Regions from separate parts of the Paenarthrobacter sp. CCNWLY172 genome, predicted to be linked through region 1. Evidence: predicted binding sites of a transcription regulator. Region 1 holds the regulator's gene; the other holds the start of a gene.

What was found. Region 1 encodes HrcA, which represses chaperone genes, less so after heat shock. Its sites were predicted from a motif close to TTNGCACTCGNNNNNNNCGAGTGCNAA; they were not measured.
Region 2: groL (chaperonin GroEL) is a predicted target of HrcA. The motif match lies at 2,283-2,309, and genes of this name have one in related genera.

What each region holds. Positions count from the first base shown of each region.
Region 1 is NZ_JBBEGB010000006.1:103,069-107,250, reverse strand. It holds gene WBN73_RS11085 (GerMN domain-containing protein) at 1-26, shown strand, start outside; gene WBN73_RS11080 (16S rRNA (uracil(1498)-N(3))-methyltransferase) at 87-851, opposite strand; gene dnaJ (molecular chaperone DnaJ) at 854-1,981, opposite strand; gene hrcA (heat-inducible transcriptional repressor HrcA) at 2,032-3,039, opposite strand; gene WBN73_RS11065 (DUF3097 domain-containing protein) at 3,218-4,069, shown strand.
Region 2 is NZ_JBBEGB010000011.1:140,280-144,461, forward strand. It holds gene WBN73_RS17300 (ribonuclease HI family protein) at 1-326, opposite strand, end outside; gene groL (chaperonin GroEL) at 474-2,099, opposite strand; gene WBN73_RS17310 (cold-shock protein) at 2,423-2,626, opposite strand; gene WBN73_RS17315 (LytR C-terminal domain-containing protein) at 2,799-3,407, opposite strand; gene WBN73_RS17320 (DUF3263 domain-containing protein) at 3,457-3,792, opposite strand; gene WBN73_RS17325 (uracil-DNA glycosylase) at 3,899-4,182, shown strand, end outside.

The DNA of each region.
Region 1 (4,182 bases):
ACACGCGGCTGTTCAGGGTCGGGTAGCTGTTCACGGTCGGTAGCTGCCCGGAGCCGGAAGCGGACCAAGGCCGCCCGGCTGCAGCGCTACCAGCGGCCCAGGATGTCGCTCGCAAGCACGACGGCGGCAGGTCCCGCCGTCGACGACCTCAAGACATGATGCCCCAAGAGAGCCGTCACGGCGCCGGCATCACTGAGCCGCGTCACTTCGCGGGGCGAGATCCCACCCTCGGGCCCCACTATCAACAGCACCTCGCGGGGTGAGGTGGCCTTGGTTGCCGCCAGCTCTACAAGAATGGTCCGCAAAGGATTCTTGGCGTCTTCATGCAGGATGATGGCAAGGTCAGACTGGGCAACGGCTTTCGCCAGGGACCCGGTGTCCACCATGGTCCGCACCTCGGGGATCCATGCCCGCCGGGCCTGCTTGGCGGCGGCAGCAACCACTGATTCCCACTTCGCATGGGCCTTTGCTGCGCGATCGCCTTTCCATCGAACAATGGAACGCTCTGACTGCCACGGGAGCACAGCGTCGATTCCGAGCTCCGTGGCCGTTTCGATGGCAAGTTCGTCGCGATCGCCCTTGGCCAGGGCCTGGACCAGTACCAGCCGGACGTCCGGCTGTTCTTCAAAGGCCATGTCGGAGGCAGTGACGACGAGGCCGGCGGGCCCGGCCGCGGCGACCGTGCCGGTCAACCGCGCGCCGGCACCATCGGCTATGTCAACGGGCTCTCCCACACCAAGTCGCTTGACCGTAACCGCGTGCCGTGCCTCTGGACCTTCCAGCACGAACGTGCCGCCGGGTATGACATCGCTGAGGCTGCCGGCCGACGTGAAGAAAACGGGGTTGCTCACCGCTACAGGTTACCGAGCTTGTCCCGAAGCTTGGCGAACATTCCGCCGCTGGCCACAAGCTTTCCTTCAGTGAACTGCTCCCCGCGAAGCTTGGCGAGCTGCTGCAGCAATTCTTCCTGCGCAGGATCCAGCTTGCTCGGCGTTTCAACGTGGAGGTGTACCTTAAGGTCGCCACGGCCATAACCACGCAGGTGCGTGACGCCCAGGCCCCGAAGGGTGATGATCTCCCCTGACTGGGTTCCGGCCTTCACATCAATGTCCTGCGCGCCGTCGAAAGTATCCAACTGCAACTCCGTACCCAGCGCTGCGGCCGTCATGGGCACGCTGAGGGTAGCATGGAGGTCGTCGCCTTCGCGCATGAACATGGAATCGTTGTTGACGCGGATCTCCACGTAGAGGTCGCCGGACGGGCCGCCTGCGGGTCCTGCTTCGCCTTGGCCGGACAACTGGATGCGCGTACCGGTGGCAACACCGGCAGGAACCTTGATGGTCAGGGAACGGCGACTGCGGATGCGGCCTTGGCCGTTGCACTCATTGCAGGGGTCTTTGATGACCGTTCCGAAGCCCTCGCAGGAACCGCAGGGGGCAGCGGTCATGACCTGGCCAAGGATGGACCGGACAGCGCGCTGGACCTGGCCGCTGCCGCCACAGATGTCACAACGTTCCGGGTGGGTGCCCGGTCGGCAGCAGCTGCCGTCACAGGTGGGGCAGGTCACGGCCGTGTCCACTTCGAGCTTCTTGTTGACGCCGAAAACGGCGTCCTTCAGGTCAATGCGGACACTGATAAGTGCGTCCTGGCCGCGTCGGACACGGGAGGCCGGCCCGCCGTGACCGCCGCCGCCACCAAAGAACGTATCGAAGATGTCCTGGAACGCGAAGCCCTGGCCGGAATATCCGCCGCCAAACCCGCTGTCCGTTCCATTCTCATTGCCGGTGGCGTCGTAGACGCGGCGCTTCTGGGGATCGGACAGCACCTCATAAGCATGGGTCACGGCCTTAAACTGCTCCGCGACATCCTCACCTGGGTTTACGTCCGGGTGGAGTTTCCGCGCCAACTTGCGGTACGCCTTTTTGATCTCTTCCCCGGTGGCTTCCGGCGAGACTCCCAAAACGTCATAGTGGCTGCTCAAAGTCGGTATCTCTTCCTTGTTGTACTGCGGATGTTTCTTCGGGACGGCGTTCAGCCGCCAAGAATGCGTGAAAGGTAACGGGCCACGGCCCGGACTGCGGCCATGGTAGTGGGGTAATCCATGCGGGTTGGGCCCAGGATCCCCACCTTGGCACCGGAACCGTATCCGGTGGCCACAACGGAAGCCTCAGCCAATCCGTCGTAGGGATTCTCCCGGCCGATACTCACGGTGACGCCCCTGGGGTCATCCCCCATGTCTGACAACAACCGAAGCATGACAACTTGTTCCTCAAGGGCTTCCAGCACCGGACCGATGCTCAAGGGGAAGTCCACGTTGGACCTGGCAAGGTTGGCCGTACCGGCCATCAGGATGCGTTCTTCGCGGCTGTTGTCGCTCAAGGCCTGCAGTCCGTTGGCCAACGTCTGGGCCAGCCCCCGAAGCTCCGGCGGACACAGGGCAATCACCGACGGAAGCACCTGCGGCAACAGGGCCAGTTGCGTCCCTGCGATGCTGCCCAGGAAGCGGGATCTCAATCGCATCAAAGCGTCGTCGCCCACGTCCGAACCAGCGTCGATGACCTTCTGGCTGACGCTGCCGGTATCGGCAATCAGCACCACCAACACTTGTTGTGGTGCCAACAGGACGAACTCAACATGCCGTACCAAGGCGCGGTTGGAGTGCGGATACTGCACGACGGCGACCTGGTTGGTCAGTTGGGACAGAAGCCTTACCGTGCGCTCCAGGATGTCGTCTACATCATCAGGGCCTTCAAGCAGCGAGTGGATGGCCCTCCGCTCGGCGGCCGAAAGGGGCTTGACTTGGGAGATGCGATCGACGAAAAGGCGGTAGCCCTTGTCGGTGGGAATGCGACCGGCACTGGTGTGGGGCGCTGCAATGAGGCCTTCTTCTTCCAGAACGGCCATGTCGTTACGGATGGTGGCGCTTGAAACTCCAAGATGGTGCCGTTCAACAAGGGCCTTCGATCCAACAGGCTCCCGTGAATGCACGTAATCTTCAACGATGGCACGCAGCACTTCCAATTTGCGTGGCTCACTCATTGCTCCACCTCCTGACGACTGCCGTGGTCTCTGAGACCGGGTCCACTTAGCACTCAACATGCCCAAGTGCTAACCAGTCTAGTATGAGCCAACCCGTTGCTAGCATTGAACTTTCCTTTCCCAAGCCAGCACAAACCAACACTGAACAATTCAACCCAGCACAAAAGGTAGGAACTCCTTGGCTTTCGACACGTGGGGTCCGCAGGATCTGTCAGCTCCCGCCAAACGGCAACTGCCGGAGGTAGCTGTACAACGCGGGATGGTCCTCGAAGATGTCCAATCAGGCTGGGTGGGCGAAGTCACCCGGGTCGAGAAGACCGGCGGCATGCACATCGTGTCCCTCGAGGACAGGCGGGGGAAGACGAAGTCGTTCCAGCTCGGATTTGGCTTCCTGCTCGAGGGGCAGCCCATCCGCTTGATGCCCCCGGCCCCCCGACAATCGACGCCGCCCGTTCAGGCCGGTCGCACGGCGTCGGGTTCGGTGAAGGTTGAAGGACAACGCGCCCAGGTGGCCAAAGCCAGCCGCATTTGGGTGGAGGGAAAACACGACGCCGAACTCGTCGAGAAAGTCTGGGGCGACGATCTTCGCGTCGAGGGCATTGTGGTGGAGCCCCTGCACGGAGTCGATGACCTCAAGTCGGCAATCTCCGCCTTTAACCCCGGGCCCGGCCGGCGCCTCGGCATCCTGGTGGACCACCTCGTGGCCGGCTCCAAAGAGTCCCGCATCGCAGCTGACGCCATGACTGTGCCCGGCGCCGCAGGAAACGTCCTGATTGTCGGCCATCCCTACATCGATGTCTGGCAGGCCATCAGGCCCAAAGTTCTGGGAATTGAGGCCTGGCCGTCCGTACCCCGCGGCACCGACTGGAAGACCGGGATTCTCACCGCCTTCGGGTGGCCTCACGAGACCGCTGAGGATGTAGGACTGGGCTGGCAACGTCTTCTTGGTGCGGTTCGCAGCTACGCCGACCTTGAGGCCTCGCTGCTGGGCCGCGTGGAGGAAGTCATCGACTTCCTCACAGTTCCCTGACCTTTGGCCTCAAAGCAGCAGCAACTGACGTGTCATCGTGGCGTTTGTCCCGGGAAGCCTGCCGGGGCCGGTATTCTGGGACAGCAACACCGCACTATCTTTACAGCAAAGGG
Region 2 (4,182 bases), on a different contig from region 1:
ACTATCGCTTGGTCGATGTCCTTGAGGAGGTCCACGTTCAGCACAGGCTTGCCGTCGGCTTTACGCCAGCCTTTGCGCTTCCATCCCGGCATCCACTTGCTGATGCAGTTGATGACGTACTGGCTGTCGCAGAGGATCAGCAAGTCCTCCTCCGGCACATGTGCCGTGGAACGGAACAGATCCAGGACGGCCATGAGTTCACCCTGGTTGTTGGTGCCGTGCGGCCAACCTCCTGCGCGCCAACAGGAGTCATCAACGTACCAGGCCCAACCGGCCGGCCCAGGATTGCCGAGGGCGGACCCATCGGCGGCAGCAATAATCGTCATGATCTTAATCCTGCCAGACCCCACCGACACTGAATCCGTGATAGGAGCCCCACCACACAGCAAAACGGCGGCCCCCACCAGGTGGGGACCGCCGTCGCTTGCTCTAAAGCGTGACGCTTGGGCGCTGTATTGCTACAGCGTGGGGGCTTAGAAGCCGCCCATGCCGCCCATGTCGTCGCCGCCGGCGGCCGGAGCTTTCTTCTCAGGCTTGTCGGCAACTACAGCCTCGGTGGTCAGGAACAGACCAGCGATGGAAGCAGCGTTCTGGAGAGCCGAGCGGGTGACCTTTACGGGGTCGTTCACACCGGCAGCCAGAAGGTCTTCGTAGACGCCCGTGGCAGCGTTCAGGCCGTGGCCGGAAGGCAGGCCGCGAACCTTGTCCACCACAACGCCGGGCTCGAGGCCGGCGTTGAAGGCGATCTGCTTCAGCGGAGCGTCGATGGCAACCTTGACGATGTTGGCACCCGTTGCCTCGTCACCCTGGAGGGTGAGGTTGGCGAATGCCTTGGCGCCGGCCTGGATGAGGGCTACGCCACCACCGGCAACGATGCCTTCTTCAACAGCAGCCTTGGCGTTGCGGACTGCGTCCTCAATGCGGTGCTTGCGTTCCTTGAGCTCAACTTCGGTTGCGGCACCGGCCTTGATGACTGCAACGCCGCCGGCCAGCTTGGCCAGGCGCTCCTGCAGCTTCTCGCGGTCGTAGTCGGAGTCGGAGTTCTCGATCTCGGCGCGGATCTGGGCCACACGGCCTGCGATCTGCTCGGCGTCGCCGGCACCTTCAACGATGGTGGTCTCGTCCTTGGTGACAACAACCTTGCGGGCGGTGCCGAGGAGTTCCAGGCCGGCGTTTTCGAGCTTGAGGCCAACTTCTTCGGAGATGACCTGGCCACCGGTGAGGATGGCGATGTCGGCCAGCTGCGCCTTGCGGCGGTCACCGAAGCCCGGAGCCTTGACGGCGACAGACTTGAACGTGCCACGGATCTTGTTGACGATCAGGGTGGCCAGGGCTTCGCCCTCGATGTCTTCGGCAATGATCAGCAGCGGCTTGTTGGACTGCATGACCTTCTCCAGAACCGTGACGAGTTCCTTCACGTTGGAGATCTTGGAGTTGACGATCAGGATGTACGGGTCTTCGAGGACCGTTTCCTGGCGCTCTGCGTCGGTGACGAAGTAAGCGGAGATGTAGCCCTTGTCGAAGCGCATGCCCTCGGTGAGCTCGAGCTCCAGGCCGAAGGTGTTGGATTCCTCGACCGTGATGACGCCTTCCTTGCCCACCTTGTCCAGGGCTTCGGCGATGAGGCTGCCGATTTCCGGGTCACCGGCGGAGATGGAAGCCGTAGCGGCGATCTCTTCCTTGGTTTCGATCTCCTTGGCGGAGGCCAGCAGTTCGCTGATGACTGCCTCAACAGCCTTCTCGATGCCGCGCTTGAGGGACAGCGGGTCGGCGCCGGCGGCAACGTTGCGCAGGCCTTCCTTCACCAGTGCCTGGGCGAGGACGGTTGCAGTGGTAGTACCGTCGCCAGCGACGTCATCCGTCTTCTTGGCAACTTCCTTGACCAGTTCTGCACCGATCTTCTCGTAAGGGTCGTCCAGTTCGATCTCCTTGGCGATGGAAACACCATCGTTGGTGATCGTGGGGGCGCCCCACTTCTTTTCGAGGACGACGTTGCGTCCACGCGGGCCGAGGGTGACCTTGACGGCGTCTGCGAGGATGTTCAGGCCCCGCTCGAGGCCGCGGCGTGCCTCTTCATCAAATGCAATGATCTTGGCCATAACGGCGGTAGTCCTTTCGGGACAGTCGTTAAGAAGGTACCTGTCAGATGGGGTGCCCGCGACGGACGGTCTTTCGCTCGCAGCCTCTGTATGCCCCGCGCTCCGGACCTCACCCCACCAAGGTGTTTCTTGATCCTCCGCTGGAACGAATGCCGCCCAACGCCGGGGTAACCCGGCCTGGACTTAGCAGTCGAACCATAGGAGTGCTAAATCAATAATTAGCACTCGACCGGGGAGAGTGCAAGCAGAGATGCCACTTTGCTCTATAAACAAAGGGCTTTCAGCCGAGGGCTGACGGAGAGGGAGCGAAATCCTGCAAGAAGCTATGCGACGCGCACACCTTCGGCTTGCGGACCCTTTTGCCCCTCCCCCAGTTCAAACTCAACCCGCTGGCCCTCTTCAAGGGCGCGGAAGCCGTCCATTTGGATGGCGGACCAGTGTACAAAGACGTCGTCACCCGACTCATCCACAGTGATGAATCCGTAGCCTTTTTCGGCGTTGAACCATTTGACGGTTCCCAATGCCATGATGCCCACACTTTCGCAGTAGCCAAGACCGGTTGCCGGGATCTCCGTACCGGAATCAATCCACTGTAACCACAGTCACTCTGCCGGCGCTCCCGTGGAGGCCCGGGGCATCACTTTTGTTATTGAGGCTTAACCGGGTTGGGGCTCAAGACCCACCGGGAAGGCCGAGGGTTTACTGGTAGCCAGGTCCTGCTACAACCACCAACTGCTGCTGCACCTCGGGCGACTCAAGGATCGTCTGGATGCCCAACAAGGTGCCCAACGCCTCGGCGTTGACCTTCTGCTCAGGCGCGTTGTAGAAGATCACGGATGTCTGCTGCGGCAGGCCGCCCCAGTTGCCCACGGTGCTGAGTGTCCAACCGTCGGCTTCCACCAGACCGGCCACGCGGCCAGCCAAGCCAGCGGTGCCGGCACCGTTGTACACGGCAACCGGGGTGGACTTGTCCACCGGTGCGGAGGACGGCGTTGCGGACGGGCTCCCTGACGGTGTCGGCTCGCTGGAAGCGGACGGTGCACTGCTGGATTCGCCCGGTGCCGCCGACGGCGACGAATCAGTCTGCTGCGGCGCCGGCGTCGAGACGCTGGGCGCGGCATTGGGAGCCACCACGCCGAGGTTCGGAAGGACCAGGAAGGCCACCAACCCCAAAACCAGGGCCACAGCCCCAACAGTCAGGACCGGCCACAACGTGGGGCGTGTGGTTTCCTGGGCGTCCCGGTGAACGCCCTGCCGCGAGGTGTTCTGCGGGACCTGGTCGAATTCGTCCTTGGCATATTTGGTCATGGTGAAGCGTTGTCCTTGCTGGTTGCTGCTGACAGATCAGCCTGGCGATTTACGCGTCGGACCCCAAGCGACGTGCCGTCCGCGCACGCTGGCGGGACGTACGTAGTCTACGCAATCTCTTGACGAGCATGGGATCGTGGGCCAACGCGTCTTCGGTATCTATCAGCGCGTTGAGGATCTGGTAATAGTGTGTTGCCGAGAGATCGAACAGCTCACGGATGGCCTGTTCCTTGGCCCCTGAGTACTTCCACCACTGCCGTTCCAGGGCCAGCATCTGCTGGTCCCGTTCGCTGAGCGGAGAGTCACTGCGGATCCCGGCCGCAAGGTCTGCAAGGGCAAACCCTGTTGACTGCGGCGCCATCGGTTCCGGTGCTGGTTCTGCCACGGCACACTCCTTCGACGCGTGTTGGGGGAAAATGTCCTACCCCTATGTTACGGGCGAATAACAACGCTGTCATTCGCCGGTCCGGGATTGCGCGGGAGACAATGGCGTGGTGAATGGCGAGGATGCACTCTTTGACCTTGAGCCGGACAACCTGGACCAGACAGGTTTTGCCGAGCTCCCTGACCGCCCACTGGAACACCTGATGGCCCCCGACTGGGCCGATGCCCTGCGGCCCGTGGAAGGTGAGCTGCGAAGCGCCTTGGACTTCGTCGCGACCCAAGCCAAGAACGGTACCCACGTCCTCCCGTCGGCCGGCCACCTACTGCGCGCCTTCCAGCAGCCGCTGGCAGAGGTCAAAGTACTGATCCTGGGCCAAGACCCCTACCCCAC